3 regions of the Dongia soli genome follow, and region 2 is predicted to be linked to each of the others. Evidence: riboswitches for the same ligand, from Rfam matches in the RefSeq annotation. Region 2 holds a riboswitch; each other region holds the start of a gene.
What was found. A riboswitch is a leader RNA that binds a small molecule or an ion and turns the genes downstream of it on or off. The one in region 2 is predicted to bind cobalamin.
Positions count from the first base shown of each region.

Region 1: it holds a riboswitch for cobalamin, as region 2 does, so the genes downstream of both, SMD27_RS23365 (CbtB domain-containing protein) here and metE (5-methyltetrahydropteroyltriglutamate--homocysteine S-methyltransferase) in region 2, are expected to answer to the same signal.
Region 3: it holds a riboswitch for cobalamin, as region 2 does, so the genes downstream of both, SMD27_RS17215 (energy-coupling factor ABC transporter permease) here and metE (5-methyltetrahydropteroyltriglutamate--homocysteine S-methyltransferase) in region 2, are expected to answer to the same signal.

Region 1 is NZ_JAXCLW010000014.1:19,533-29,136, forward strand. It holds gene SMD27_RS23340 (D-2-hydroxyacid dehydrogenase) at 174-983, opposite strand; gene SMD27_RS23345 (hypothetical protein) at 987-1,151, opposite strand; gene SMD27_RS23350 (DUF3828 domain-containing protein) at 1,328-1,846, shown strand; gene SMD27_RS23355 (hypothetical protein) at 1,982-2,284, shown strand; gene SMD27_RS23360 (CbtA family protein) at 2,936-3,682, opposite strand; gene SMD27_RS23365 (CbtB domain-containing protein) at 3,719-3,925, opposite strand; cobalamin riboswitch at 4,061-4,279, opposite strand; gene SMD27_RS23370 (GNAT family N-acetyltransferase) at 4,312-5,454, opposite strand; gene SMD27_RS23375 (GNAT family N-acetyltransferase) at 5,678-6,763, opposite strand; gene SMD27_RS23380 (hypothetical protein) at 6,933-7,733, opposite strand; gene SMD27_RS23385 (ABC transporter permease) at 7,793-8,599, opposite strand; gene SMD27_RS23390 (ATP-binding cassette domain-containing protein) at 8,619-9,371, opposite strand; gene SMD27_RS23395 (hypothetical protein) at 9,368-9,544, opposite strand.
Region 2 is NZ_JAXCLW010000002.1:255,213-264,816, reverse strand. It holds gene SMD27_RS07800 (aldose epimerase family protein) at 1-658, shown strand, start outside; gene SMD27_RS07795 (GH1 family beta-glucosidase) at 664-2,073, opposite strand; gene SMD27_RS07790 (2OG-Fe(II) oxygenase) at 2,153-3,244, opposite strand; gene SMD27_RS07785 (magnesium transporter CorA family protein) at 3,363-4,370, opposite strand; gene SMD27_RS07780 (acyl-CoA thioesterase) at 4,708-5,106, opposite strand; gene metE (5-methyltetrahydropteroyltriglutamate--homocysteine S-methyltransferase) at 5,222-7,519, opposite strand; cobalamin riboswitch at 7,794-8,007, opposite strand; gene SMD27_RS07770 (ArsR/SmtB family transcription factor) at 8,098-9,114, shown strand; gene metF (methylenetetrahydrofolate reductase [NAD(P)H]) at 9,111-9,604, shown strand, end outside.
Region 3 is NZ_JAXCLW010000005.1:92,216-101,819, forward strand. It holds gene SMD27_RS17195 (type 1 glutamine amidotransferase domain-containing protein) at 1-70, shown strand, start outside; gene SMD27_RS17200 (energy-coupling factor ABC transporter ATP-binding protein) at 102-965, opposite strand; gene cbiQ (cobalt ECF transporter T component CbiQ) at 965-1,708, opposite strand; gene SMD27_RS17210 (energy-coupling factor ABC transporter substrate-binding protein) at 1,695-2,036, opposite strand; gene SMD27_RS17215 (energy-coupling factor ABC transporter permease) at 2,036-2,707, opposite strand; cobalamin riboswitch at 2,771-2,985, opposite strand; gene SMD27_RS17220 (GNAT family N-acetyltransferase) at 3,208-4,149, shown strand; gene SMD27_RS17225 (DUF6796 family protein) at 4,121-4,888, opposite strand; gene SMD27_RS17230 (hypothetical protein) at 5,540-5,794, shown strand; gene SMD27_RS17235 (DUF938 domain-containing protein) at 5,819-6,427, shown strand; gene SMD27_RS17240 (metallophosphoesterase family protein) at 6,437-6,916, opposite strand; gene SMD27_RS17245 (malonate--CoA ligase) at 7,139-8,659, opposite strand; gene SMD27_RS17250 (mechanosensitive ion channel family protein) at 8,831-9,604, shown strand, end outside.

The sequences.
Region 1 (9,604 bases), on a different contig from region 2:
CCCGTAATGTCGCGTGGCACTGGCAAGGGATCAGATCATCGAGAACGCACGCGACCAGATGCTGTCATTAAAGCGGCGATAAGAGAGAGCATGAGTCGAGGCGACAGCTTTTTGAAAGATAGGGCCACGGTGTCCAGCGGCTGACTCCGGAATGTGTGGGTGTACCGCGCTCCTCAGCCGACCGGCACGCGGTTCTGCAATTCTTCCCCCCGCTGCCAGCGTTCGAGATTCTCAGCGAAGAAATTGGCGAAGATGCGGTCCCAGCCGATCACCAGATCGGCGACATGGGGCGTGATCAGCACATTGGGCATATCCCAGAGCGGGCTGTCCTGCGGCAGTGGCTCGCGTTCGAAGACATCGAGATAAGCCCCGGCGATGTGGCCGCTGCGCAAAGCTTCGATCAGCGCCGCTTCATCCACCACCTCGCCACGCGCGGTATTGATCAGCAAGGCGCCCGGCTTGCAGGCCGCCAACATCTGCCGGTTCATCAGATGCCGCGTCTCGTCATTGAGCCGCACATGCAGGCTGACGACATCGGCACGGGCGAGCAGTTCCGGCAGATTTTCTGGCGGATGCATCTCATCGACATGAGGGTGGGGCTGCTGCTGGCGGCGGATCGCCAGTACCCGCATGCCGAGCGTCTTGGCGAAATGCGCGACATGGCTGCCGATCGCGCCAAGGCCGACGATCAGAAGGGTCTGTTCCGACAACGAGCGGAAGGCATGCTGCCGCCATTCATGCCGGCGCTGCTGATGGAAATAGGTGAGGAATTTGCCGTTAAGGGCAAGCATGCCGCCAATCACCGTCTCACCCAGGTAACGCGCCAGCACGCCGGCGCTGTTGCTGACGACGAGATCCTGGCGCGGCCAAGGCAGGAATTGCTCATAGCCGGAACCGCCAACATGCAGCCATCGCACCGTCGGATGCGCCGCCGCGATCCGCTGGGGCTGGCCGGGAAAATGCGGCTGGGAGATCGAAAACACCGCTCAGGGATTTGCCGCGGCGAATTGCGCTGGCAGATCATCCAGCGACGTGACATAGGTGAAAGCGATATCGGGGAAGCGTGCCTGGAGCGCGGCACTGAACGATTCCGGCCGATCGTGGATCACGAGAACCGACTTCACCTGTGTCAGCAATTTGTCTTGCGTCATTTTTCACCCCCTGCTTGCAAAACCCCGCTTTCGAATAAACATCCTTAAGACGAAAGTCGATTACCCGCAGGCGTCGGTGGAATTGGGTGACAGCAGTCACAGCCCGCCCGGTTGATACCGCTCCGGCTGGTTGCTACGTTAAGACCGGTGTCACAGGCGGAGACGGAGAGAAGAGGATGCGCCCTGGCTTCGGTTTCTTTCCTAAATACTCTTTTGCACCGTTTTCCCGCACCGCGCTGCTGTTGCCCGCCCTGCTGCTTGCAAGCATCCTGTTGGCGACGCCGGGCTTCACTGCCGGGCAAAGTGCCCGCGCTTTCCTGGAATCGATTTATGCCCATTATCAGGGCATTGATCCCGAAGGAGTCGCCCTGAGCACCGACGACGACCTTAACTATTACTTCACGCCGGAACTTGCCCGCAAACTGGCGGAGGACAGCCGCGCTGCCCAGGCGAAAGGCGATGTGCCGGAACTGGATGGTGATCCCTTCGTCGATGCGCAGGATTGGCAGCTCAGCGATCTGACCATCGATGTCGATGACGCCGCCACCAAGAAGACCACCGCCAAGGTGAGTTTCAGGAACCAGGACCAGCCGGTAACGATCAGGCTGGATCTCGTTAAGATCGGCCAGACATGGAAGATCAACGACATTCACTGGCCGAAAGGAAGCCTCCGCCAGCTGCGCGCCGGCAACTGAGGCCCCGTCCCTCTTCCCTTCTCCCACCGAACAAGCCATCCATTCTGCCCGTGCGATTGAAAATCCCGGCGATCGCAGACCATTCAAATTTGTTGACTTAAAAACAACTGTCGCGATATAGTTGCAAAATAAGCAATGCAACGACGACGAGCCGCCATGTCGCATCTGACCGTCTGCCTCCACGGCATCCGCATCCATGTGGGGTTTTATCGCGACGGCCGGCGCTGGCGGATCGATGAGGCGGATGTCTATGTCACCGATGAAGACGGCGAGCTTGCCTGCATCGTCGATGATATCGACCGCGTCGGTGGCATCGGCCCGGCCGGGAGCTTCCAATCCCTGCGCTGCCTGGCCGAGGACACGGCCAATGAAAATCTGATTGCCGATTGGAACCGCGACCAGCGGATCTATGAACGCGAACTTGACCGCAACGATTAGGCTAGAGGAGCGAAGATGCAGGAACACAGAAAGGCACCCGATGGAGAGCGGAGCGGCGGCCTTGGCCCGAAGCAGCGGGCCTGGTGCGACGCCTATCTGCCAAATCTCCGCCGCCCGCCAGAGTCCGCCGATTCCGCGCAATCGCTGCCACCTCAGGCCCGTCGTGAGCCAGTGGTGCCGCGATGATGCCATTTCTTCGGAGCCTGTCCGCTTTGCTGGACGACATACCCGACAGCCGGCAAAGGCCTTTGCTTTGCGGCAAGCCGGCAGCACCGCCCCTGCCGGCCGATAATTGTATCAGTTATCGCGTTGCTTTAACTGCCGAGCGGCTTCATCCGCTCGCTCGGAACGACAATTTTAAGCACGAAGATACAACAATATCATAGAGTTAAATGTACCTTTTGAGGTTTATCACCAACCAATCAGATTTAAGCACGCTCGGCCGCTTCCGGTCTGTCGATCCCGCAATCTGCGGGCTCATCCAATGCCTGAGGCCAGATATGGCTTCCGCATATCGGGATAAATCCTTGATCTTGCAGAACATTCTCAGCGAGCGCATGGCGTACGAACGCCTTTAGCCTTGACGAGCGCAGATATAAAGCCGCCACCCGGATCCCGAATGGCGGCTTTCTTTTGGAAACAGCGCGCCTGTCAGGCGGCCTTGAACTGACGCTTGAAGAAGAAGCCCGTCAGGATCCCCAGCGCCACCCAGAAGAGCAGGCTGGTCATCGTCGCGGCGACGATGAAGCTGTGGGCTAGCGCTTCCGGCGCGGCGCTGTGGTGTTCCACCGGCTGCGGCGCACCATAGGCATGCGGCAGCACGATCATCGCGACACCCAGCACCGACCAGAGGATCTGGCGGGTGAGGAAGATCAGCGCCAAGCCGCCACCGGTCAGCGCCACCGTCGCGACCCACCAGACCTGACGCTGCATCAGAGGGGCAGCTTCGGTGCCCGGCACTTCCGGCGGCAGGCCGAGACTTGGCGCGAGTGTGAAGACGGCGAAGCCGGCGAGACCCCAGAACAGACCCTTGCGCCAATCCATCTCAGTCCCCCGCGCCGCATAGGCGGCGGCCAGCAGCAGCGCAAAGCCGATGCCGGTCAGGATATCGGCGGCGGCAGTGAAGGCATTACGCTGCAGCCCATCGCTCGGCTCCCAGCCGCCCTCATCATGTTCATGCGCCTCGCCGGTGGCGTGATCATGTTCGGTGGTGGACATGGCAGAGCCATCGGCCGTTGCGGAATTACCAACAGCCGGTGCCGTCTCCGCCGCCTTTTCGAAGACTTCGGCTTTCAAGATGACCGGAATGGTCGCGATCTGATGCACGACGGTGACGAAGACACCCGCGATCACTCCCGCCAGGACGGCGGTGATCAATAAACGACGAAATGTATCCATGGACGTTCCCCGAGATAACGGCCCCCGATGGCCGTCTTAGTGGCAGGGGAAAGCGTTCGAATGCCGGGTGTCGTGGGCGGCGTTATGGAAAACGTTGATATGGGAGAAACCCACTCCCCAGATCAGCGCCACGCCAAGGAAGGCAGCGCAGAAGATGCCAAGCTTCGCGTCGGCCTTGGAGGTGCTGCCGATCGCAGTCTGGTTTTGGACGGTATGAGTCAGAGTCGAAGAATTGATCTGCATGATGATGCTCCTGGTTCGGCCTTCGCGCGAAAGTGCCGTGGGTTACAGAAGCGTCGATCGTCCCGTGCCAGATCGGAGAACAAACAGGGCTATCACCAGTTTCGGACCACCCCGTCCCGCTCCCGCTCATGGCAGAGCGACCGAACGCCGATGGCAGGTCTCCTGGCTCGCGGGTCACCGCCTGCTTGCCGACCTTCCCGGTTACCCGAACCAGTGGTCATGGATGGCAGCAGGCTATCCGCTTACAGTTGCGGGGGCAGCCACGGTCTTGGCCCCTTTTGGGTCGTCCGCACCGTGTTCCCTATTAATCCCCTGGACTTCAGCCGTCGGGGAACCATCTTCCGGCAAGATATCGGCGATCGAGCCTGCCTGTCAACGCGGCGGCGTCAGGGTCTGGCCTCTGAGCGTCCCATTGCTCCACCTATTTCCTGCGACTCCGGCTCGGGCACGGGGTTCACCCATTTTGCGCTACTCTTCCGCTGTTTCAGCGCCCTCAGCCAGTTGGCTGCATCGCCGCGCCATGACAGGGATATGCGATAGCTCCGCACCTCCGTGACCCGATTGCGGCTCCAGAACGTCTTATTGGGCTCCGCGCCGAGACCGAGATAGCAGTCGAGGTGACGCTCCATGGCCCAGCGCAACAAATGTTCGTTCGCCAGGATGCCAGGGGATTGTTTCTGGTAACGGGGGTCGAATCCCCCGATCATTCCATGCAATGTACGCTGGCCGCAAAAGTACACCTGCACGACAAGCGGTTCGCCATTCAATGTCAGCAGCATCAGCCGGCAGGCCGGTTTGGCCTGGCGGTCTGCATGATAGCTGACCAGGAAGTCGCGAAAACTGCGCGCATAAAGCCAGGGCCCCTTTTTGTTGTTGCGCTCCGCCCAGATGCGCTTTTGCACCAGCAGCCAATCGATCAGGGCGGGACCGCGGTGATCGCCAGGTTCGACCACCTCCGCCTCGATATGGCCGAGCTCAGCCAAACGCCGCACTGATTTCGCGTGGGTACGACGATGGCTTTTACCGAGTGAGGCGTAATAGCTTTCCCACCCGCTTTCATCCCGCAAAGGAACGTGGACGGCAACACCGGGTTCCTCTTCGAATCGATGGCCTGACAGGATCGCCTGCATCGGCGACGTCAATTCGAGATGGGGCAGTATCGCGATATCGGCGCCGGATTGGTGTCGCAATGCCGCCCATGCCGTCGCGATCCATTGAGCGTGGTCGATTGCGTCATCGAGCAAGGCGCTCGCGCATTCGGCATCATAAGCTTCGAGGGGCCGCAGATAAGTCCATAGCAGCTTGCGCTGCGTGACCAGCGGCCAGACCGCGATCAGGCGCCCCTGATCCCAGCCGAGAACGCAGCACAGCTTTCGACCGGCCGGCGCCGCAATCGCTTCCCAGATCTTCAGGCAGATATCGAAACTTTGAAACGCGCCGGCATTCTCACAGCGCTGCCACAAATCGTCCCAATACGGTTTCAGCACGCGAAAGCGTTCAGGACTCTTCACCAGCTCCAGTTCAGCCAATTCCCCCGCCCCCAAGGCCGCTCATTGTCTGATTGGCCGCAGCATAACAGGTTGCATAACCGCGTCGCAATCTTGCTGATGCGGTTGTATCGGAAGACGAGGTGACATCGGAAGATGTCGCACCGCGCAGATGACCTGGATGGGAATTGAAATCATGCCGCGGAGATTCCAGTCCTGCGCCTTGTGTTAACGATCATACGGGTCCGAAACGGCCGCCGCCGTCTCAAGACTCGCTTGGCAATTTTTCGCCGCCGTTCCGTTGCTTCATCGATCGAAGCCAGGTGGCCGCACGCCCCCACCAGCTGACTGAAATGCGGTAGCTTTTGATCTCAACGACTTCATTGCGGCTCCAGAACTTTTTGTTCTGCTCGGCACCAAGGCCGAGATAACAGTCGAGCCGGCGCTGCATCGCCCAGCGCAGCAAATGTTGGTTCAGCAGAACGCCGGGCGACTGCTTCTGGTAACGCATATCGAAACCGGCGATCACGGCGTGCAGAATGACCTTGCCGCAAAAATAAAGCTGCACGGCGAGCGGTTCGCCGTTCAATGTCAACTCCATGAGTTGACATGCCGGCGAGGCCTCCTCATCGGCGTGATAGGCCACCAGGAAATCACGGAAACCCTGTGCGTACAGCCAGGCGCCCTTTTTATTGACGCGCTCCGCCCAAGCCCGCTTTTGCGCCAACAGCCAATCGATCAAGAGCGGGCCGCGACGATCGCCGGGCTCAACCACCTTTACGTCGATCTGGCCAAGTTCGGACAAACGCCGCGCCGACTTCGCATGATCGCGCCGATGGCTTTTGCTGAGTGAGGCGTAATAGCTCTCCCAGGCGCTTTCAGCGCGCAAGGGGACGTGAACCGCAACCCCCGCTTCCTCTTCGAAGTGGTGGCGCTGCAAAATTCCGGCGAGTGCGGAGGCCTGCTTGAAATGAGGCAATATGGCGATATCCGCACCGGATTGGCGGCGCAATATCTCCCACGCGGCGGCGATCCATTGCGTTTGATCGACCGCATCATCGATCAACGCGCTTGAGCATTCGGCATCATTGATTTCAAGTGGACGGAGATAAATCCACAGATGTCGGCGATAGATGACGAGCGGCCAGACAGCAATCAAGCGGCCCTCATCCCAGCCGAGCACGCAGCAGAGCTTTCGCCCTGCCGGTGCCGCAATCGTCTCCCAGATCTTCAAGCAACTATCGAAGCTTTGGAAGGCGCCGGCATTTTCGCTGCGCTGCCACAAATCATCCCAATCCGGTTTCAGCGCGCGAAAGCGCTCGGGATTCCTCGCCAGCTCCAGGTCAGCCAATTCCCTGCCCCCCATGATGGCCGCTTATGCCGCCTTGGCGCGGCCATAGGGGGTCGTATTACCCGCATAGCGCGCAAATCCATTTAACTCGAATCCGCCGACATCGCGTCTAAGCGAATGTACCTAGAGGGGGAATTGAATCATCGATACGGAGCTTCGGTCCCTATCCTTACTTCTGACCCTTGATTTCCGTCTCAACGGCCTTGGACAAGGCAAAGAGGCGCCGTTCCAGCACCACGGGTTGGTCGCACACCAACGGCAGCAGCTTCTCGCGGTCATCGAAGATGCGGGAATCCCAGCTCACCTGCTCCTGCACTGCCTGGCGCTGTTCGGCGATCTTGAGATCGGTCGAGGCCGGGTCGAGCCCGTCCAAGATCTTCATCCCCGCCTGGATACGGTCGGCCAGTTTCTGCTGGCGCTGGTTGAAATGCCGGATACCGCGAATGATGGCGCCCCGTTCGTCATTCAGGGTCTCGAACAGGCCGGCAAATACCTTGGTCATGACCGCGGCCCGGTCCTTGTCATAGCCGGCGGCGAAGCGGTGGAGGGCATCGACCGCCTCCTGCTGCGGCATGCGGCGCGGTGCGACCTGCGCAACCACCGCCTCGACGGCGGAATCCTTGCGCCAGGTATCCGCCGCCTCGGTCGGATCGGGACCGCTCCACATGGCGCCGACCGACAATTCCGGCTGCAGCCGCTGTGCGCAGGGCCAGTCATCGCCGGCATTGCTGGCGGTATTGGCGCTACCCGCACTTTCCGTCTCACCGCTTCCCTCGACAGTCCCGGCATTGGTCGCGCCGGGTGAGGTGGCGCTCGGTGAGGCTCCACCGGGTGAAGATGCGCCGGGTGAGGATGCATCGTCTTGCGCCCGTGCGGCGACGCCGACCCCGCTCATCAGCAGGCCGACGGCGGTAAAGGCGACCGCTATCTTTCGAGTGAATGTCACCTGCATGGTCGGTTGATCCGTCATGCCTTCCTCCACGCTAAAGTTTACGCAGCTCTGCGGCCGCTTTCTCGTCTTTCGACTGCTCACCCGCCGGCCCGCACCCGTGCAAGCATGCCCTTCGCCGGGTCATAGGCGATGATGGCCGCTGCCAGGAAAACGGCGAGGCAGCCGATCACCACCAGGATCGAGAGCGGCTCGATGCGGCCATAAAGCATGAAGCGGATCATCTCGACCGCATGGGTGAAGGGGTTGAGCCGGCAGATATCCTCCAGCAAGGGGCTCCCCTCGCCCACTTTCCACAGCGGATACAACGCCGATGAGGCGAAGAACATTGGAAAGATCACGAAATTCATGACGCCGGCGAAATTCTCCAACTGCTTGATCATCGAGGAGAGCAGCAGGCCCAGCGCACCCAGCATCAGTCCGGAGAGCAGTAATGCCGGAATGACAGTGATATAGCCGAAAGGCGGTGGCTCGATGCCGTAGAAATAGGCGATCAGCAGAAAGACATAGATCTGCGGCAACGAGAGTAGCGCGCCTGCGGATAATTTCGACACCAGGAGGAACCAGCGCGGGATGGGACTGGTCAGCAGCACCCGCATACTGCCCATCTCCCGGTCATAGACCATCGAGAGCGAGCTCTGCATGCCGTTGAAAAGCTGGATCATCGCGATCAATCCGGGGACGATATATTCGTCATAGAGAATATAGGTCTCGTAAGGGGGAATGATCGAGACCCCGAGCACCGAGCGGAAACCGGCGGCGAAGATGAAAAGCCAGATCAGCGGCCGCACCAAAGCCGAGACAAAACGGCTGCGCTGATGCACGAAGCGCAAGCCCTCGCGCCAGGTGATACCGATGAAGCAGCGGATCCAGGCCATGATCGTCATTACAGTTCCACCCGTTTCCTCATGCTGCATTCGTTAAGCGCCGGAAAGCGTCTTGCAGCGATCCGGCGCCGAGACCGCTGACGATCGCACCCGCCTCGCCATAGTGCAGGATGCGTCCGCGATGCAGGACCACGGTCAGGTCTTCCGGTTTCACCTCGTCGATCAGATGGGTCGCCCAGAAAACGGTCAGGCCGCGATCCTGCACCAGGCTGCGTACATCCGCCAGGATATCGGCGCGGCTGCGGATATCGAGGCCGACCGTCGCTTCGTCGCAAAGCAACAGGCGCGGCTGATGCACGAGCGCGCGGGCAATTTCGATGCGCCGCATCTCACCGCCGGAAAAGCTGCGCGCGCGCCGGCCCGCTTCCTTGAGCAGCCCCACCCGGCTCAGCTCTGCGGTGATGCGCTCGCGCGTCACCGCCTGAGAAAGCCCATGCAAGGCGGCGTGGTAAGCCAGATTCTGCGCCGCCGTCAGTTCCAGGTCCAGCGCCCGCTGCTGAAAGACGATCCCCATCTTGGCAAGCGCGGCAGAGGCATGACGGCGCATGTCATCGCCGAAGATCAGGATGCTGCCCGATTGCGCCGCGTAGAGCCGGGTCAGCAGTGAGAACAAGGTCGTCTTGCCAGCCCCGTTCTGCCCGAGCAACACCACGAAACGTCCGGCAGGCACCGCCAGATTGATATCCTCCAACACCGTCCGCCCGCCGATCCGATGCGACAGCCCGGCGATATCGATCGCGGGAGATGCGAGAGCCTGCACGTCGTCAGTCATGAAGGACTTGCTTCCAGGAAACAACGTTGCACCATGTCGTCGCCACCACCTTCACGACAATCTCGCTTGTCACCCTCAGGCTTGACCCGAGGGTCCATCGGAGCGCCGGAAAAATATTGCCTGACTTGCACCAGCCGTCCTTTCTTATCCACCATCGCACCTGCTTTCGCCATGGACCCTCGGATCAAGTCCGAGGGTGATAAGCCAGTTTGCGGCCTGCGATGTGCGATGAT
Region 2 (9,604 bases):
AACGGATATGGTGTCGCTGCGGCTTCGATCGCCGGACGGCGCCGAGGGCTATCCGGGGCAGGTGGAGGTGACCTGCCGGTATCAACTCGCCGACCGCCGCCTCGTCATCACGCTTGAAGGCCGGACTGACCGCCCGACGATCCTTAATCTCGCGGGCCATAGCTACTTCAACCTGGAGGGGACGGGGGACACGCTCGGCCACCTGCTGGAGATCCCGGCGAGCTATTATACGCCGGCGGATGAACGCCTGATCCCGACCGGCGAAATCGCCACGGTCGAGAACACCCCCTTGGACTTCCGGAAAGAACGGCCCGTCCTGCATTCCACCGCAAGCGGGCGCTTTGCCTATGACCACAATTTCGTCATTGGCCGGGCGCCGTCGGCAGAGCCGCGCCTGGCCGCACGCCTCACCGGCCCCGCGACAGGCATCTGCCTGGAAGTGTGGTCTACCGAGCCCGGACTGCAGTTTTACGATGCGGGCAAATTGAATGTTCCGGTGCCAGGTCTCAACGGCGAGATCTATGGTCCGAATGCCGGCTTATGCCTGGAGGCACAGCGTTTTCCCGATGCCATCAATCAACCGAATTTTGGCAATGTCATTCTGAGGCCCGGCGAAACTTACCGTCAGGTCACGGAATACCGATTCTTCCAAGCCTGATAACCTCACCCATTGCTCGCCATCACCCGGGACAACCAGTGATAGGACGCTTTCGGCAGTCGTTCCTGGGTCGCGAAATCCACATAGACCAGGCCGAAGCGGCGTCGCGTTCCCTCCGCCCATTCGAAATTGTCGAGCAGTGACCAGGCGAAGAACCCTTTTAATTGGCAGCCCTGCTGCATGGCTTCCTGCGCCGCCAGCAGATGCCGATGCAAAAAGCTCACACGCCGTGGATCATCGACCTGATTGTTTTGCGGCTTCGGGTCGATATAGCAGGCACCGTTTTCCATGACATAGACCGGCGGGTTGCCGTAATGGCCTTTAAGGTCAGTCAGGATTTCAAACAGGCCAGCCGGTTCCACCGGCCAGCCCATGGCCGTGGTTTCCGTGCCTGCCGGTAAAGGACCGAAATTCGCGCGATCGAGAATGCTATTGGGATCGTCGACCACATGGGCACGGCTGTAATAGTTGATGCCAAGGAAATCGAGCGGCTGATGGATCATGGCCAGATCGTCGTCTTTAATCAAAGGCGCAAAGGCCTCGGCAAGGCCTCCCGGATATTGTCCCAAGATCAGCGGATCGAGATTGGCCCGGTTCCAGAGCGCATCGAAACGGCGCGCGGCTTCTTCATCTGCCGGCCGGGTCGAGGCAGCCCGGACCGGTTGAAGCGAAATGACGGTTCCCAACCGCAAGGACGACCGTTCCGACCGCAAGGCGCCAATGCCCTTGCCCTGGGCCACATTCTGATGATGTTGGGCAGCCAAATAGTTGTTCCAACCGGTTAGCCCCGGCGCATGGCTGCCGATTGCATGTCCGAAAATGGCGTGCACATTGGGTTCGTTGAACATGGCCCAATGCGGGACCCGGTCACCCAGCCGATGCGCGACGATCCTGGCATAATCCGCGTACCAATCGGCAATCGCACGATTGGTCCAACCGCCGAGATCCTGCAAGCCCTGCGGCAGGTCCCAATGATAGAGGCATACCCAAGGCGCAACGCCCTTCTCCAAAAGGGCATCTACCAACCTGTCATAGAAATCCAATCCGCGCTGATTGATCGTGCCTCTGCCACGCGGCAGAACCCGCGGCCACGAAACGGAGAAGCGATACGCCTTGAAGCCTCCTTGGGCCAGCAGGGCAACATCCTCGATATAGCGATGGTAATGGTCGCAAGCGACATCACCGTTCTCGCCAGTCACGATGCGTCCGGGTTGATGGGAGAACGTATCCCAGATACTGGGCCCACGTCCGTCTGCCGTAACCGCGCCCTCGATCTGGTAGGCGGAGGTGGAAGCACCCCACGTGAAATCCGGCGGAAATTGAGGCTCCGGCATGGCTGCCAAGGCTGCCGGCAAACCCGCGAACGGCACCGTCGCCATACCGAGGCTTCCCGCGAGAAACTCCCGTCGCCGCATCTCCCCTCCTCGATCACTTACCCGCTTAGATGGCAATGCTCCGGCGCACAGGCAAGTCTGCACCCATGCGACCTTTTCGCTAATTGCGCAGGAAAGACAGCAAGGTAAAGCGCTGGCCGCGCGTCACTGGCAATGCTTCGTGCAGCAAGGAACAAGAAAAGAGAATGGCACCCCCGGCGGGCGGGCTATAAAGATGATTGCCATATTCCGGGAAGATCAATTCGCCGCCGTCGTAGTCGTCAGTATTGAGGTTGAGCGTCAGGGCAAAGCGCCGATCTTCGGTGCTTGGCGTCTGATTATCGCGGTGGCGGCGGAAATAGTCGTTACGCTCCGCGTCATAGCAAGTGATGATGAAGCGATCAAACTTGAACCGGGTAAAATTGAAAGCCCGGTCCAGTTCAGGCGCGAGGCGTCTGCCAATCACGCCGATTAGCGACCTCAATACAGCCATATCGGTGATCGGGTGATCACGCCGGCTTTTGACCGCTTTATGCACGCGTTCGACCTTGGCGCCGGCGACAAGGGAATTCACTGTTCCCTCTTCATGCCCCAGCACCTCCCAACGCTCAATCAAGGCACGACAGTCTTCGGGCGACAAGACATTGGGCACGATCAAGACTGGCGCGAAATTCGAGAGGCGGCGTCCTTCTTCCGGCACCGGCTCGCGACGCCAACGTTGTAATGACCAGGCGGAAAGATCACCATCACCGGCGAGATCGACAATGCGCTGCTGACGATCGAGCAAAATGGTGACTGGCTTGTTTCCGGCCTTGCCGGTCATCTCGCGTAGCTGCTGGCGGATCTTGCCAGCCGGGTCGGCAAGAATGGTGAAGTCGGCACCCAGCCGCTCAGCCCGAGTGGCGACATCAGCTTCAGATCCCCCCAAAATCGCCATGCGGTCCAGGGCAGCCGCATCATAGTCCTTTGCCGCAGCAGTCAGCTGCCGGATCAATTCGTCATCAGGATCGCAAAATAGCGCGATCGCATTGCCTTTTGCGCGCTCGATGAAGGACCGCACAGCGCCCGATTGATCTGGCAAAAAAAAGTTCGGAAACCGGTCGCCGGCGCATAAAGCGACAGGCGGCAGGAATTGGTAGGCTTCGATCGCCTTTTTTCGCTGCTGATCGGCGATAGGTAAGGAAGTGCCGATTACCGGTTGGTCGTCATGCATTTACTGGCTACTCAACATAGCTGTCATCGCCGCCATCATGCGGTGTTTCAGCCATGAATGCCAGTGCCGGCATATCCGGTTGCAATGAAGCCGGCAAAGCCTCATCGCAACCGGAAGGTCACAGCCAGCCGCGACGACGGAAATACCAGAAGGGCAAGACCGCCGACATGATCATCAGCCCGATCGCGAAGGGGTAGCCGAGGCTCCAGGTCAGCTCCGGCAGAATCTTGAAATTCATGCCATAGATGCTGGCGATCAGGGTCGGCGGCAGGAAGGCTACCGACGCCACCGTGAAAATCTTCACGATGTTGTTCTGTTCGATGTTGATCAGGCCGAGTGTCGCGTCGAGCAGGAAGGTGACCTTGTTGGCCAGGAAATTGCCGTGCTCGGTGATGGAGGCGATATCGCGGGACAGCGTCTTCAGCCGGGCCTGCGGGTTCTTCTTCAGCCGTGACTGGGTGGACAAAAAGAGGGTCAGCCGGTGCAGGCCCAGCAGACTTTCCTTTGCCTTGGTCGCGAGATCCGCCGCACGGCCAAGCTGACGCAAAATGTCCTCGAAATCCTCGCCCGCCGCGCCGGTACGGCGCCCTTTGCGGAAGACGCGCAGCGAGACGGATTCCAGATTGGCCGTCGTCGCCTCCATGATATCGGCGAGCCGGTCGACCACCTGCTCCAATATGCCAAGCAGCACCATGTCCGGGCTGGCCGTCAAGCCGGATACCCGCTCGGCTCGGCGGGCAAAGGCCTGGATCGGCACGGGATTGACATATCGCAACGTGACCAAAGTCGTGCGCGTCAGGATGAAGGTAACCGCCGAAGTTGCCGGCGCCTCCGTCGAAGAATTAAAGAGAACCGGTGCCGTCATGAAGAGCACGCCTTCTTCTTCATAAAGGCGGCTGGACAGCTCGATCTCTTCCATTTCTTCCCGGGTGGGGATTTCCAGGCCGAGGCTCTTCTCCACGGCGGCGATCTCCTCCATCGTCGGGCTCAGCATATCAATCCAGACGGGTACGGGTGCGGCGACGACCGAGGTTTCGGTGCCGGTCGCGGGTGCTGCGTTGCCTTCGCCGCTGGCGCCATCGCGCGCGGCGTCCAACGCCCGGTTGCGGAATTTATTCAGGACCATGGCCCCCTCCTCAACATATTTTGAGCGGAAGGGCGCCTCAGTCGACTGGCGATCAGAGCGGCGTTAGAACCGCTTCAGAGCGACGAGCACGACCGACGCCGTCCCGCGGACGGTTTCGATCAACCTAGATCGACTTCGTGGTTCGTCTTTCATCGCTTCTTTCCGGGAGTCGTGAGGGACACCGCTCCGTCCCAGCTTTTCACAGGGGTGAACCGGTAATCCTTTTGGTTTCCTACGCCTGGGCATTAAAGGAGTCAACTAGGGAAGGTTGTAACGGTTTCATGACAGCCATACGGGCGCCACGCGGCAAGCCCGGCGGCGCCCACCCCCCCTTGGTTTATTCGGCCGGAATGGCCTTCGGCCGCCGGTCGACACCGATCGCTACGTAAGTGAATATCCCCTCAGTCACCTTGATCGGGTCATCGCCGATGCCACGACGTACCCAGCTTTCAATTTTAACCGTAACCGAGGTGTTGCCGACCTTCATTACCTGTGCGTAGCAAGATAGCTCATCCCCGACAAAAACCGGGCGCCGAAAGGTCATGCTGGTCACGGCCACGGTCGCGACACGTCCCTTTGCCCGCCGGATCGCCGCCGTGCTGCCGGCCAAATCCATTTGCGACAACAGCCAGCCACCGAAAATGTCGCCCTGCGGATTGGTATCCGCCGGCATCGCAATCGCTCGCAAGGCAGGCTCGGATGTTGGTAAGGTTTCGACCGGATTTTGATCCGCCATTCTGTAATCCTTATTATCAAGACGCCCTATCGGCGCCTCACTCATATCACGGCCGTATGAAAAAAAACCGCCAGCGAATACTGCTGGCGGTGGGGATCGTTACGCTTGGAGCGGGTTATTGTGCCGCCGTCAATTTGCTCTCTGCGCGGAATTGCCGGGCCGCCGCAACCATGTTGGCCAGAGCCGGCCGAACCTCTTCCCAGCTTCGCGTCTTCAAGCCGCAATCCGGATTGACCCAGAGCTGATCGGCCGACAAATGCTGCGCCGCCTTGGCCAGGAGAGCGAGGATCTCCTCACGGCTCGGGCAACGCGGTGCATGGATGTCATATACGCCAGGTCCGATCTGGTTGGGATAGTGATAGCTTGTGAAGGCTTCCAGCAATTCCATCTTCGATCGCGCAGTCTCGATCGAAATGACGTCAGCATCCATACGGCCAATGGCATCGATAATGTCGTTGAACTCTGAATAGCACATATGCGTGTGGATTTGCGTCCGGTCGGCGACCCCGGACGTGGCGAGACGGAAACAGTCCACGGCCCAGTCGAGATAGGCATTCCAATCGGCACGGCGAAGCGGCAGGCCTTCGCGGATGGCCGGTTCGTCCACCTGGATGATGCCAATGCCATTGGCTTCCAGATCACAAACTTCGTCGCGCAGTGCCAAGGCAATCTGGCGGCAAACTTCGTCGCGTCCCAAATCGTCACGAACGAAGGACCATTGCAGCATCGTGATCGGACCGGTCAGCATGCCCTTGACCGGCCGCTTGGTTTGCGCCTGGGCATAGGTCGTCCAGGCCACTGTCATCGGTTGCGGGCGCGCAACATCGCCGAAGATGATCGGCGGACGGACGCAACGCGAGCCATAGCTTTGCACCCAGCCATGCTTGGTAAAGGCGAAGCCTATCAACTGCTCGCCGAAATATTGCACCATGTCATTGCGCTCGAACTCACCATGGACCAGCACGTCGAGGCCGATTTCTTCCTGCCAGCGAATGGCCGCCTCGGTCTCTTTACGCAAGAAAGCCTCATAATCCGCATCGGAGAGCTGGCCGCGCGCATGGGAAGCCCTGGCCTTGCGGACAGCTTCGGTTTGCGGAAAAGAGCCGATTGTCGTGGTCGGCAGTGCCGGCAGGGATAATTGCGCCTGCTGGAGTCGCCATCTGTCAGCGAACTCGCTCCACCGCCGTCTTTGCGCGGATGTCACATCGGCCAAGCGATCGCGCACTTGGCGATTGCGTGTTTTAGGCGAAGCACGGCGCAGCGCCAAGACGCGCCCCGCTTCTGCCAGTTTATCCTGCGCCCCCTCCCCCGTGCCGCTCAGCACTTGAGCCAGTGCGCCCAGTTCGCCCAGCTTCTGGACGGCAAAAGCCAACCAGGATTTCACATCGGCTTCGAGGTCTTGTTCCAGGTCGAGATCGATCGGCACGTGCAGAAGCGAACAGGACGGGGCGAGGATGAACTTGTCCGCGCCGCGCGCTTCGATCACCGGACGCAGCTTTTGGGCCCACTCCTCTAGATCGTTCCGCCAGACATTGCGCCCGTCGATGATCCCCAGCGACAAGACGAGATCGGCGGGAGCCATCGCCGTGACGAGCTCGAGTTGTTCGGGTCCACGGACGAGATCGAGATGCAGACCCGCTATGGGCAGGCGCAAGATGGTGGAAAGATTGTCGTCAAGACCGCCGAAATAAGTGGTCAGCATGATTTTGAGTTTCGGCGCCACCGCCGTGAGCTGGTCATAAGCCGTGCGGAAAGCGGTACGCGACCGGTCGTCGAGGTCGAGAACCAAGGCTGGCTCATCAATCTGCACCCAGTCCGCTCCCGCAACGGCCAAATGGCGCAAGATTTCCGCATAAACCGGCAGCAGCTCGGGCAGGAGGATCAAAGGATCGAAGCCCGGCTCCTTGCTCTTTGCCAACTTAAGATATGTCACGGGCCCCAGCAGAACCGGCCTCGTTTCGATGCCAAGCGCCTTGGCTTCGAGAAACTCGTCCAGAGGCTTGGTCGATGCCAGGCAGAAAGCCTGATCGCGCGTCAATTCGGGGACCATGTAATGGTAATTGGTGTCGAACCATTTGGTCATTTCCAAGGCCGGCACAGCAGAGGATCCACGCGCCAGCGCGAAATAGGTCTCAAGCGGAACATCGCCACCTTCCCAGCCATAGATATCCGGTATTGCCCCAACCATCACGCTGGCATCCAGCACATGGTCATAGAGCGAGAAATCATTGCTGGGGATATACGTGACGCCTAAAGCCTTTTGCTGCTGCCAATGCGCCGCGCGCAATTGCGCCGCGCTATCCAGCAAAGCCTGGGCATCACTTTTACCGGACCAATAGCTCTCAAGTGCTGTCTTGAGCTCGCGATGCAAGCCAATGCGGGGAAAACCGAGATTAGCGACTTGAATAGACATGAGGACTCCCTCCGCGACCGCCGCTTCAAAGGGACGTACCGGTCGCAGCTATGAATGAGCGAAGTAAAGCTATTCGACGCGGCCGATATATCGGTCGGCACGCTAAGGTGGCGGCATCGAGGCCGGCCGGCCATTCGAAAATCGGTTCGTTGATCCGCTGATGAACATCGGCGCCCTCCAACAAATTGGAAGCATGGGCCGTGCAGACGCATGAAACGATCGGCGCAGGCGAAGCGCCTGCCATCACAAAGCGACTTACCGGGACACCCCGCCCGGCAACGTCTCGTGCACGGCAGGTCTCCTGGCTGACGACTCAACGCTGCTGATCATTTTTCCCCGAGTCCGCCTTCCCAATGCCCATCGGGCCATCGGTGGCATCGACCGATCAAAGCAGCTCATCGCTTACAGTTGCTGGGCAGCTCCGGTTTTCCGGATTCCCTCTTAGCCTCGGCATCAATGTCCGAGGAACCGTGGACAAACCCATGCTACGTCAACCCACCTTCAAGTCAAGGTGAAAATACATAATGACATAAAGATATCTTTATATGATGATGCATATGATCGTGACGGGAGGCTGAATGGACGACATTCTCAAAGGGTTGCGAGCGGCAGCGGAGCCCACGCGGCTGCGGATACTGGGGCTTTGCGCGCATGCCGAACTGACAGTCAGCGACCTCTGTGACGTTCTGGGCCAGTCCCAGCCACGCATCTCCCGGCATTTGAAACTGCTGGTCGAAGCCAATCTCCTGCAGCGGAATCAGGAAGGCCCCTGGGCCTGGTATCGCTTGCCCGAAGGGGGGGCTGGCAGTGAGATCGCCCGGCTGATCGTCGATTTGTTGCCGCCCGAAGATCGCCGCCATTCAATGGACCTAGAGCGTCTGGAATCGATCTCCGAAGGCTGGGCAACGCGCGTTGCTGATTACTTTCGCCAACATGCCGGCGACTGGGAGCATATCAGGGCTCTCCATACCGATCAGGAACGCGTCGACAAGGAGCTGATGGCCGCGCTCTCGGGAAGGCCGATCGCTAGCCTGCTCGATATCGGCACCGGCGCCGGCCATGTGCTGCTGCTGCTGGCCGCTCAAGTGCCGGCCGCGATCGGCATCGACCGCTCGCGCGAGATGCTCCAGGTGGCTAGGCACAATCTCTTTCGTGCCGGCCATCGGCACTGTCAGGTCCGGCAGGCCGATATGATGACCCTCCCCTTCGATAAAGAGAGCTTCGACGCCGTTACCTTGAATATGGTGCTGCATTTTGCTGACCGGCCGGATGCGGTGCTGGGCGAGGCCGCGCGGGTCTTGCGGCCCGGCGGCCAACTGGTCGTCGTCGATTTCGCCACCCACGAGCTCGTGGCGTTGCGAGAAGAACAGGCGCATCGCTGGCTTGGCTTCGGCGATAGCCAGATTGCGGACTGGTATCGCAAGGCAGGGCTGGTACCAAGCCGCCCTCGTCATCTGACCGGTGGCGAACTGACCGTCGTGCTATGGTCCGCCCGGCGCCCGGCAAATGATGCGATCGCAAGCGCTCCAGCATCGCCCAGGAAGCGGAACGCGAAAACCACCAAAACCGCTGCACCGAAAGGGAGGAGTGCATGAACAAAGCGGTCACCTTTTCCATCGAGATATTTCCACCGCGTGACGCCGCCGGATGGAATCAGTTCGACCAGACGCTCACCCGCCTGAAGAAGCTGCAACCCCGTTTCTGTTCCGTAACCTACGGCGCCGGCGGCAGCGCAAGGCGGGGCAGCGACATCGCGTTGGCACATGTCCAGCGACAGACTTCTTTGACCCCGGCGGCGCATCTTACCTGTGTTGCCCTGTCGCGTAACGAGACTCTCGACATCGCACGTCATTGGTGGGCCGAGGGTATCCGACACATCGTTGCCTTGCGCGGCGACATGGCCGAAGCCGGCACGCCCTTTCACCCTCATCCGGCGGGATACAAGTATGCCGCCGAATTGGTCGCAGCGCTGCGCGACCTAGCCGATTTCGAAATTTCGGTCGGTTGCTATCCTGAAATCCATCCGGAGTCGCACGACCGGCTGGCCGACCTCTTCAATCTGAAGCAGAAGTTGAATGCCGGCGC
Region 3 (9,604 bases), on a different contig from region 2:
CGCTTTCACCCGTGAGTTGATTTCCCTGCTCAGCAAAGTACGCGCTCAAGGCCAGGACGCTTTTGCTTGAACCGCAGCCTCGACTCATCGCTCATCTAACACTAGACGGAGAGATCCGCCGCGATCCTGTCCATCGTCGCTGTCTCGTGGCCGATGAGCTGGAGGAGATCGCGTCGGGTCCGGGGCAGGGGACCGGTTGCGGGCAGCATGCCGGCGGCACGCATCGCCTGGGCGATCTCCCAGATGAGCGGTGGGCGCATATGCAGGCGGTGCAGCAGGGCCCGATCAGCAAAGATATCCTCCGGCGCGCCGTCGCAGGCGATGCGGCCTTCCCCGAAGATGACGATGCGGTCGGCCCAGCCATAGGCCATGTCGATGTCATGGGTGGTGAGCAGGATCGCCGTCTCCTGGCCGGCAATGCGCCGCAGCGCCGCCATCAGGTGACTGACGCTGAACGGATCAAGCCCGGCACTGGGTTCGTCCAGCAGCAGATAACGCGGCTGCATGGCGACGATGCCGGCAATGGCGACACGCTTGCGCTGGCCGAAGCTCAGCATATGGGTCGGCCGGTCGCGCAGATCCTCGATACGCATCGCCGCCAAAGCAGCATCGACCTGGCCGCGCGCCGCGTTCGGCGCGAGGCCGAGATTGAGCGGCCCGAAGGAAACATCCTCGAAGACGCTGGCGGCGAAAAGCTGGTCGTCGGGATCCTGCAGCACCAGGCCGACCTGCCGGCGCAGATGGCGCAATCCCGCTTTGTCGTAGCGGATCTCTTGTCCATCCAGCCGCACGCTGCCGCGATCCGGCCGGATCGTGCCGTTGAGCAAGGTGAGGAGCGTGGTCTTGCCGGCGCCGTTCGGGCCCAGGATCGCGACTTTTTCGCCCGGCTGCAGCGCGAGGCCGATGCCGGAGACCGCGGCGATCCCGCCGGGATAGCTGTAATCGGCCGCAACGATTTCCAGCATCAGTAACCGACCCGACCGATCATGGCGATGGTGGTGATAAGGGCGGCTGTCCCAGCAAGGCGCACCAGCGATAATTTTTCCTCAAGATCGATGAAGCGCAATTCGCCATCATAGCCGCGCGCCGCCAGACCGGCTTCCACGCGCTGAGCCCGGTTGAGCACGCGCGGCAACAAGGCGGCGAGCAGCAGGCCGAGCGAGCGCAGGCTGCGGCGATAGCCATCATAGCCAAGGCGGTTGGCCTGGGATCGCGAGGAGCTTTCGACGCAATCCAGCGTCAGCCAGATGAAGCGGAACATCATGAGGGCGATATCGCTGGCTTCGGGACCGATGCCGGCCCGGCGCAGCAAGCGCAGGATGTCGGTCAGCGGCGTGGTCAAAGCAAGAAAGAGCAGGGCGGCGACACAAGCGAGGCTGCGCAAGGCGATGAAGCCGGCCGGCAGCAGGGCCGCTTCGGAAAGACCAAGAACCGGCCAGGCGCTATTGAGCTGCAGGGTCACGACCTGCGCCAGGCTGCTGAGGGCGATGAACCCGGCCGGCACGCTGGCGCTGCGCAGGATGTCGCGGCACGAGATACGGGCGCCCCAAAGCAAGAGCGCGGCGCAGCTCACAAGAACGACGCCCTGCGCCATCCAGCCCGGACTGCACAAGGCGGCGGTCATCATGCCGATTGCCAGCGCTGCCTTTTCCAAAGCGGGAAGGCGGCGCCAGCGATTGGTCTGGGCGTTGCGATCAATGAGCCGCATGATCCTGCGGATTGCTGGCAGCTTTGGCCGGACTTCCTTCTTCGGCCAAGCCCCCTGCTTCGGCCAAGCCCCGGCGGCGGCCGAAATAATAGCCGAGCAAGCCGGCGCCGATCGCCGCCTGCAAGGCGAAGAGCAGGCTTTCGATCTCGCTGCTCGGTGGTTCCCAAAGCGGCGCCGCCCAAGGCTTGTAACTGGGATCGAGCGCAGTGATCGCTTGTTCCGCCTGGTTGTCGGAACCGGCGAATTCCGCATCCTTGCCGTGGATCAGCAGCGGTACAACGGCCAGCGCGATGACGGCGGCGAGCAGCCAGAGATTGCGCTTCATCATCACGCGGCCTTCCGGGAAATATTGCTGAGGACCGCCAATTCGCCATTGCTGTATTTCGACAGCAGGTTCCACACCACCACAGTCAGCAGGCCTTCGCTGATCGCCAGCGGCACCTGGGTCACGGCGAAGATGCCGAGGAATTTCGCGGCAGCGCCGATGATGCCGCTTGCCGGATCAGGGAAGGCGATGGCGAGCTGGAAGGAGGTCGTCACATAAGTGGCAAGATCACCCAAAGTGGCGGCGGTGAAGATCGCGATGGTGGTGCCGAGGCCGATCGCCTGGATGCCGCGATAGAGGCCGTAAGCGACGAAGGGGCCGACGATGCCCATGGAGAAGATATTGGCGCCGAGCGTGGTCAGGCCGCCATGAGCCAGCAGCAGCGCCTGGAACAGCAGCACGATCGCCGAAAGCACGGTGGTGACGGTCGGGCCGAACAGCGAGGCGGCAAGGCCGGTGCCGGTCGGATGCGAGCAGCTGCCGGTCACCGATGGCAGTTTCAGCGCCGACAGGACGAAGACATAGGCGCCGGAGGCGGCGAGCAGCATCTTCACCTGCGGATGTTCGCGCACCACACGGGCGATGCGGCGCAGGCCGAGAATGACAAATGGTGCGGATGCGGCAGCCCAGCCGATGCAGTGACTGGCCGGCAGATAGCCTTCCATAATATGCATGATCCCTCCGATGCATGTCCCTCTATCGCGCATCGAGGCATATGCCTCCGGGGTGGAAGGCCGGCGCCGATGCGTCCGATGGCAGGTCTCCTGGCTCGCGGGTTATCGCCTTGCATCGACCTTCCCGGCTCGCGCCAGTGGTACGCTTGGATGCTCGGCTATCCGCTTACAGTTGCGGGGGCAGCCACGGTCTTGGCCCCTTTTGGGTCGTCCGCACCGTGTTCCCTATTAATCCCCTGGACTTCAGCCGTCGGGGAACCATCAGCGGGGCGGATCATGCTCAGGCACCCTTGCGGTGTCAAGCTCGGCAGGGCGAAATCCTTCGCCGTTTTTTACCGGTCTCTCAGGGCGCCGATCAGCCCCGGTTGTCACCTCGGACTTGATCTGCGGTTCATGGTAACAACCGCGCTTGGCCTCGCCCATGGATCCTGAGGTCAAGCCCGAGGATGACGACCTTGTTTGTTTTTAGTGCTCTGCGATGACCATCGCCGGCAGAGTTGGTGGCATGGAGGCGTTTCCTGCCGGCTGTGGTTGAGTTATTGTCGCGCATGCATCCTTATCCGGGCCTCACCTATCGCTGCGACGATCTGACCGACCCGGCCAAGCGGGTGGCCTGGGTCGAGCTGCTGCAGGAGATTTTCGGCATCGATCTCGGTCCCTTCAGCGCCTTGAATATCTGGCCGCCGGATTACCGGGCCTTCTCCTATCTCGACGGCGAGGCCATGGCGGCCAATGTCTCGCTGCGGCCGATGCCGATGATGATCGGTGGGCGCCGGGTGGAGGTGGGGCAGATCCAGTCGGTCGCCACCCGGCCCGCCTATCGACGGCGCGGCCTGTTCGGCGACCTGATGCGGCGCATGCTGGCGGAGGCCGATCGCCATTATGAATGCCAGATGCTTTATACCGTCAGTCCGGATCTCTATATGCCCTTCGGCTTCCGGCCGCTGACCGAGCATTATTTCCGCGGCCAGCTCCATGTCGCGGCCGGTGATGCGGGGGATCTGCGGATCGAACGGCTGGATATCGGCCGGGAAGAGGACCGTGCGACGATCCTCGGTCTCTTCAACCGGCGCCGACCGGTCTCGGATCATTTCGGCCTCTGCGATGATCATGCGATCTTTCTCGCCAATCTGCTGGCCCGGCGCGACTGGCATCTCAGCTTCCTGCCGGCGGAACAGGCATTGATCGTCTGGGAACAGCGCGATCGGACGACAAGGCTGCTCGATATCGTCGCCCCGCGCATTCCGCCGATGGCGTCGATTGCCGCGGCACTTGAACTCAGCGAGATGACGGAGATCAAGATTCTCTTTCCGCCCGACCGCCTCGTCGGCAATCTGACGGCAGCACCCTATAAGACCGACGACAATGTCATCCTGATGGTGCGCGGCCCCTTCGCGATCGAGGGCACGCCCTTCATGCTGCCACCGACGGCGGAATCGTGAAGGCTCTTTGCACGCCGCGTTCTTTCCACAGATAAAATGTCGACAATCCATAAGCGAGCAGGAAGGCGATGTTGATGCCGGCGCCGTTGAGCCAGCTGCACACCGGATGAGGCGCGAGGTGGGGCAGGACATGGGCGACGAGCAGCAAGGTGACCGGGTTGATGATGGCGGCGAACCAGCGCGGATAGAGGCTATAGCCGCGCGCCGTTATGACGGCGAGCAGCGCCATGCCGCAGAACAGCAGGATGTCTGCTGCCAGATAGGCGATCAGCAGGACCCTGTTGAATTGCTGCCCCAGCTCCAGGAAGGCCGGATAGGCTTCTTGTGGCACATTCAGCATCGCCTTATAGACCATGCCGACGAAATAGAAGGCGCCATGCGCCAGCGGCGAATAGGCATTGCCGCAGAGCATCAGCAGGAAGACCAGCGTGGCCAGCACCCGGCCCGCCGGCCGCGCCACCACATAAAGGTGACAGGAGGCGGCAAGGTAAAAGGGAATGGCGAAATTGGCGATCAGCGCGCCGGCCGCCAAACGCGGTTCGGAAGCCGGCAGCATACTTGACAAGCCGCCGAAATCGATCGCCCCGGCATAACGTTGGAGCAGCAGCGGATATTCGTCGGGCGTGGCATGGCTGCCGACAATCAGCATATCGCCGATGATCCAGCAGATAGCGCCGATAATGCCGGCAATACCGGTAAACCGGAGGAAATGTCGTTGCATATCGGTGACGGGCATCATGTGTCTCGCTGTGGTGATCGATTCTGTCGTTGCACGGTCCCATAGACCAGGTCCGAGGGCGACAGATACTACGCAGCAAAGCCACAGGCTTGCTGACGTCGACTGTCATGCCGTGCACGTTACTGCCCGTCCCCGCGCGGCATCGACAATCGATAAAGCTGACGCAGTGTGCATGCAGGAGACAGCTTTGTCACCCGCTGCCTGTAGCGTCGCCAAATTGTCATTAGCTGCGAACCCTCGCCGTGGTCCACACACTGTTCGGTGAGCCGCGCATGATGCGCCGGCGCATGGCGCGGGCGACAATGACGAGGGCAAGGGCGCCGAAATCGCGGTGATATCAATCACAGCCATCGCCCAACCGCCGATCAGGATGCTGGCGCCAGGATGTTGACCTGCGACAAGAGCGTTACTGACCAGGATGAGATCGTCGATCCAACACGGACCGACCATGCCGGCCTCGCCGTTGTCTTCTCACCGAGCCGACTATTGAAGGCAGTGCCGAGCCGCACGGGCCGGCGTCTGCATGGTCGAAGCCGCCTTGACAGCCCCATATGCAGATGATGAGGGCGAGGCAGGCGGTAGGCGATATGACAATGAGAATTACTCGCAATTCAGGAATGGAGTCAAGATGCGGCTGGTCCGGTATACAGCTTGAAAGGGCCCGCTTGCCTCGGCGCGATCATCCGTTATGCTCGGCACATGGAAGATGTCACCTTAGATCCGGCCCTGATGGGGCGATTAGCCAAAGCCGTGGGCTTTATCTGCGGTCCCAGGCATGCTTGCACCGTTGCGCTGGCGAAAGCGGCGGAAACGGGCGCCCCGGCGGATATCAAGCGGGCCCGCGCGCTGTTCCTCAAGTTGAAACATGCCGAGCGCCAGGGCGCCCTGGCCATGCTGGCCGACTGAGCGCTCGCCGATTTCCCCACCAGCATGATGAACGACCAGCGCCTCCACTATCCCGCCACTGCCCGCAACCGCGATCCGATCCTGGCGGTGCTGCGCCAGATCCTGCCGCCGCGCGGCCTTGTCCTGGAAATCGCCAGCGGGTCGGGTGAGCATATCGTGCATTTCGCCGAGGCGCTGCCGCATCTCGACTTCCAGCCTTCCGATCCGATCACCGAGGCGGTGCAGAGCATCGATGCCTGGCGCCAGTCGGCGGGTCTCGCCAATATCCGCCCGGCACTCACGCTCGATGCCGCGGCCGCGTCCTGGCCGGTCGAAGACCTGGGCGCGGTCCTGTGCATCAATATGATTCACATTTCCCCCTGGGAGGCCACGGAAGGCCTGATGCGCAACGCCGCCGCGTGCCTGCCGGCGGGTGCGCCGCTTTATCTTTATGGCCCCTATAAGCGCGGGGGCCGGCATACGGCGGCCAGCAATGAGGATTTCGATGCGAACCTCAAGGCGCGCGATCCGCGCTGGGGGGTGCGCGACCTGGAAGCGGTGGCCGCCCTGGCGGCGGCGGCGGGCTTTTCCGCACCGACCGTGACCGAGATGCCGGCCAATAATCTCAGTTTGGTGTTTCGCCATGACGGTTGACGCGGCGCGCTAGGCGATCGAGAGCTCGATCAGTTCCGCGGCAACCTGGCCGCCGTCGATGCGCAATTTGCCGACGGCGATCGGCAGCTTGAAGCGTCGTGGCCCGGCACTGCCCGGATTGATGAAGAGCACACCGTTCTCTTCACGACAGAGCGGCTTGTGGGAATGGCCGGAGATGATGACGCGGCAGCCGGCCGGCGGCGGCATCTGTTTGAGATCGGCGACATTGTGAATGACGAAGATGGTAATGCCGCCGATCGTCAGCGTCTCGGTATCGTGCAGGGAGCTGGCCCAGGGCGCCATATCGTTATTGCCGCGGATCGCCGTCACCGGTGCAATCCGCGCGAGATCACTGAGAATTGTGGCATCGCCGATGTCTCCCGCATGAATGATGCGGTCGCTGTCTTCCAGTGCGGCGCGTGCCTCGGGCCGCAACAAGCCGTGCGTATCGGAGATCAGGCCGATCCTGGTGATGCGCGATGACGTCATGCCTTCATCTTGCAGGCGGTTTTGTGGTGAGTCCAGCGCCGCGGGATCGCGTCCGGCCTCTGCCGTGGACCCTCGGATCAAGTCCGAGGGTGACAACCTTGCTTGCTGTGACTGCCGTGCGAAAACTTTTGGCGATGTTGCCGATCATCACAGGACTTAATGCCACTCTGGCTTGTCACCCTCGGACTTGAGGGTCCATAGTTGCAACGGACGAACGGCAAGCTAATTGCGAAACAGATCCTTGTAGCTGTCACGCAGGATGTTCTTCTGCACCTTGCCCATGGTGTTGCGCGGCAGGTCTTCGAGGAAGGCGATGTGTTTCGGCTGCTTGTATTTGGCAAGCCGCGTGGCAAGCGCCGAGGAGACGGTGGCGGCGCTCATCTGCGCGCCTTTCTCAAGCACGACCACCGCCACGACCGCTTCACCGAAATCGGCGTGGGGCACACCGATGACAGCACTTTCAACCACGCCCGGCAAGAGGTCGATTTCGGTCTCGACTTCCTTGGGATAGACGTTGTAGCCGCCGCTGATGATCAGGTCCTTGCCGCGGCCGATGATATGCACATAGCCGCGTGCATCGATCTTGCCGAGATCGCCGGTGATGAAGAAGCCGTCGGCGCGGAATTCGGCCTTGGTTTTTTCCGGATTGCGCCAATAGCCCTTGAAGACATTCGGCCCCTTGATCTCCAGCATGCCGATCTCGTCCCGGCCGATCAATCTGCCGGTCTCCGGCTCGGTGACGCGGATCTCGATGCCGGGCAAGGGGAAGCCGACCGTGCCGGCGATGCGCTCGCCATCATAAGGGTTGGAGGTGTTCATATTGGTTTCGGTCATGCCGTAGCGCTCCAGGATGGCATGGCCGGTGCGGGCCTGGAACTGGTGATGCGTCTCGCTCAGGAGCGGCGCCGAGCCGGAGATGAAGAGGCGCATATGCCGTGTCGCCTGGCGGTTGAGGCCGGGATGCTGCAATAGCCGCACATAGAAGGTCGGGACACCCATCAAGGTGGTCGCGCGCGGCATCAGCCGCATGATCTCATCGGCATCGAAACGCGGCAGGAAGATCATCGAAGCCCCGGCGGCGAGGATGACATTGGTGGCGACGAAGAGGCCATGGGTATGGAAGATCGGCAAGGCGTGCAGCAGCACGTCATCACCGCTGAAGCGCCAGTAATCCTTCAAGGTCGCCGCATTGGAGAACAGATTGTCATGCGACAGCATCGCGCCCTTGGAACGGCCGGTCGTGCCGGAGGTATAGAGGATGGCGGCGATATCGTCCGGTCCGTTGGCGGCATCGATAAATTCCTTGGCTGTCACCTGGCGCATTGACGTGGTCAGGCTGCCGCTGCCATCCGCCGCCATGGTCTCCAACTGCTTGGTTCCGTGTTTCGCCGTCAGCGCGCCGATCTCGCCGGCCCGGCGCGGATCGCAGACCACCATGACCGGTTCGGCATCGCCGATGAAATAGTCCAGTTCGGCGGCGGTATAGGCGGTGTTGAGCGGCAGGAAGATGGCGCCGAGGCGGATGGTCGCCAGATAGAGCAGGATCGCTTCGACGCTCTTCTCCACCTGGACCGCCACGCGGTCGCCGGGCTGCACACCCTTGTGGCGCAGCACATGGGCCAGTTGGGCGCTTTCCGCGATCAGGTCGCCATAGGTCAGCCGGCCGCCGCCGGGCCGTTCGATGCAGGTTTTCGCCAAAGCGGGAAAATGCCGGCTGAGGGAGGTGAAGAGGTTCTGGCTCATGATGCGGACGGGAATCGTTACGAATAGGGCATCAGAGGTAGCAGATGTTGCGGGCGCCGGCATGGAGATTTTCGCCGGCGACCGCAACCCGCTCCCAGGCAAATCGGGTCTTGCAATGCTATGCTGGGGACGGCCGAATCGGCACCGGCACACAAAGGGCGGGGGAGTCAAATGCGTTACTTGTTGTTTTTCCTCCTCATCGCGGGCCTGCTCGCCGCCGGGCCTGTTTTAGCCCAGTCGCCGGCGCCCGGCAGTTCAAGCGCGGGAAATGCCAATCCGGCAAGTCCCAGCCCGGAGAAATTGCGCGAATTGACCGATTTGCTGGGCGATCCGGCGATCCAGGCTTGGCTTCGCAGCCAGGCGCAGACACCGGGCCAATCCCCGGCTCGGTCTGCGCCGGCGACGGGCGAGACCGCCGAAAGGGGCGGCATGGGGGCGATACCGGCTGCCATGCCGCAGCATATGGTGGCCAGCTGGCTCGATGCCATCCAGGCCTTCATTCGCCAGACCGCGGCGGCGGTTCCGGCCGTACCGGCGGAAATGCGCAAGGCCTGGACCATTCTGTCCTTCGATATCGAGGAACATGGCCTCTTCAGCATTGTCCTGCTGCTCGGCGTCTTCCTCGCCCTGGGCGCGGGGGTGGAGCGGATCCATTGGTGGCTGACGACCAGTTTTCGCAAACGCGTGATCGCCGCCCCATTGCGCAATGTGCATGACCGGCTGCGCATCGCCGGCATCCGGATGATCTATGGCCTGAGCCTGCTGGCTGCGGTGGCGATGGGCAGTGTCGGCGCCTTCCTGCTGTTCGACTGGCCGCCGCTCCTGCGCGAGATCGTGCTCGCTTATCTGCTGCTCTTCCTGATCGTGCGGCTGGTCCTGATCCTCGGCCGCATCATCCTGGCGCCGGGGGCAGAACGGTTTCGTCTGTTGCCGATGGCAACGGTG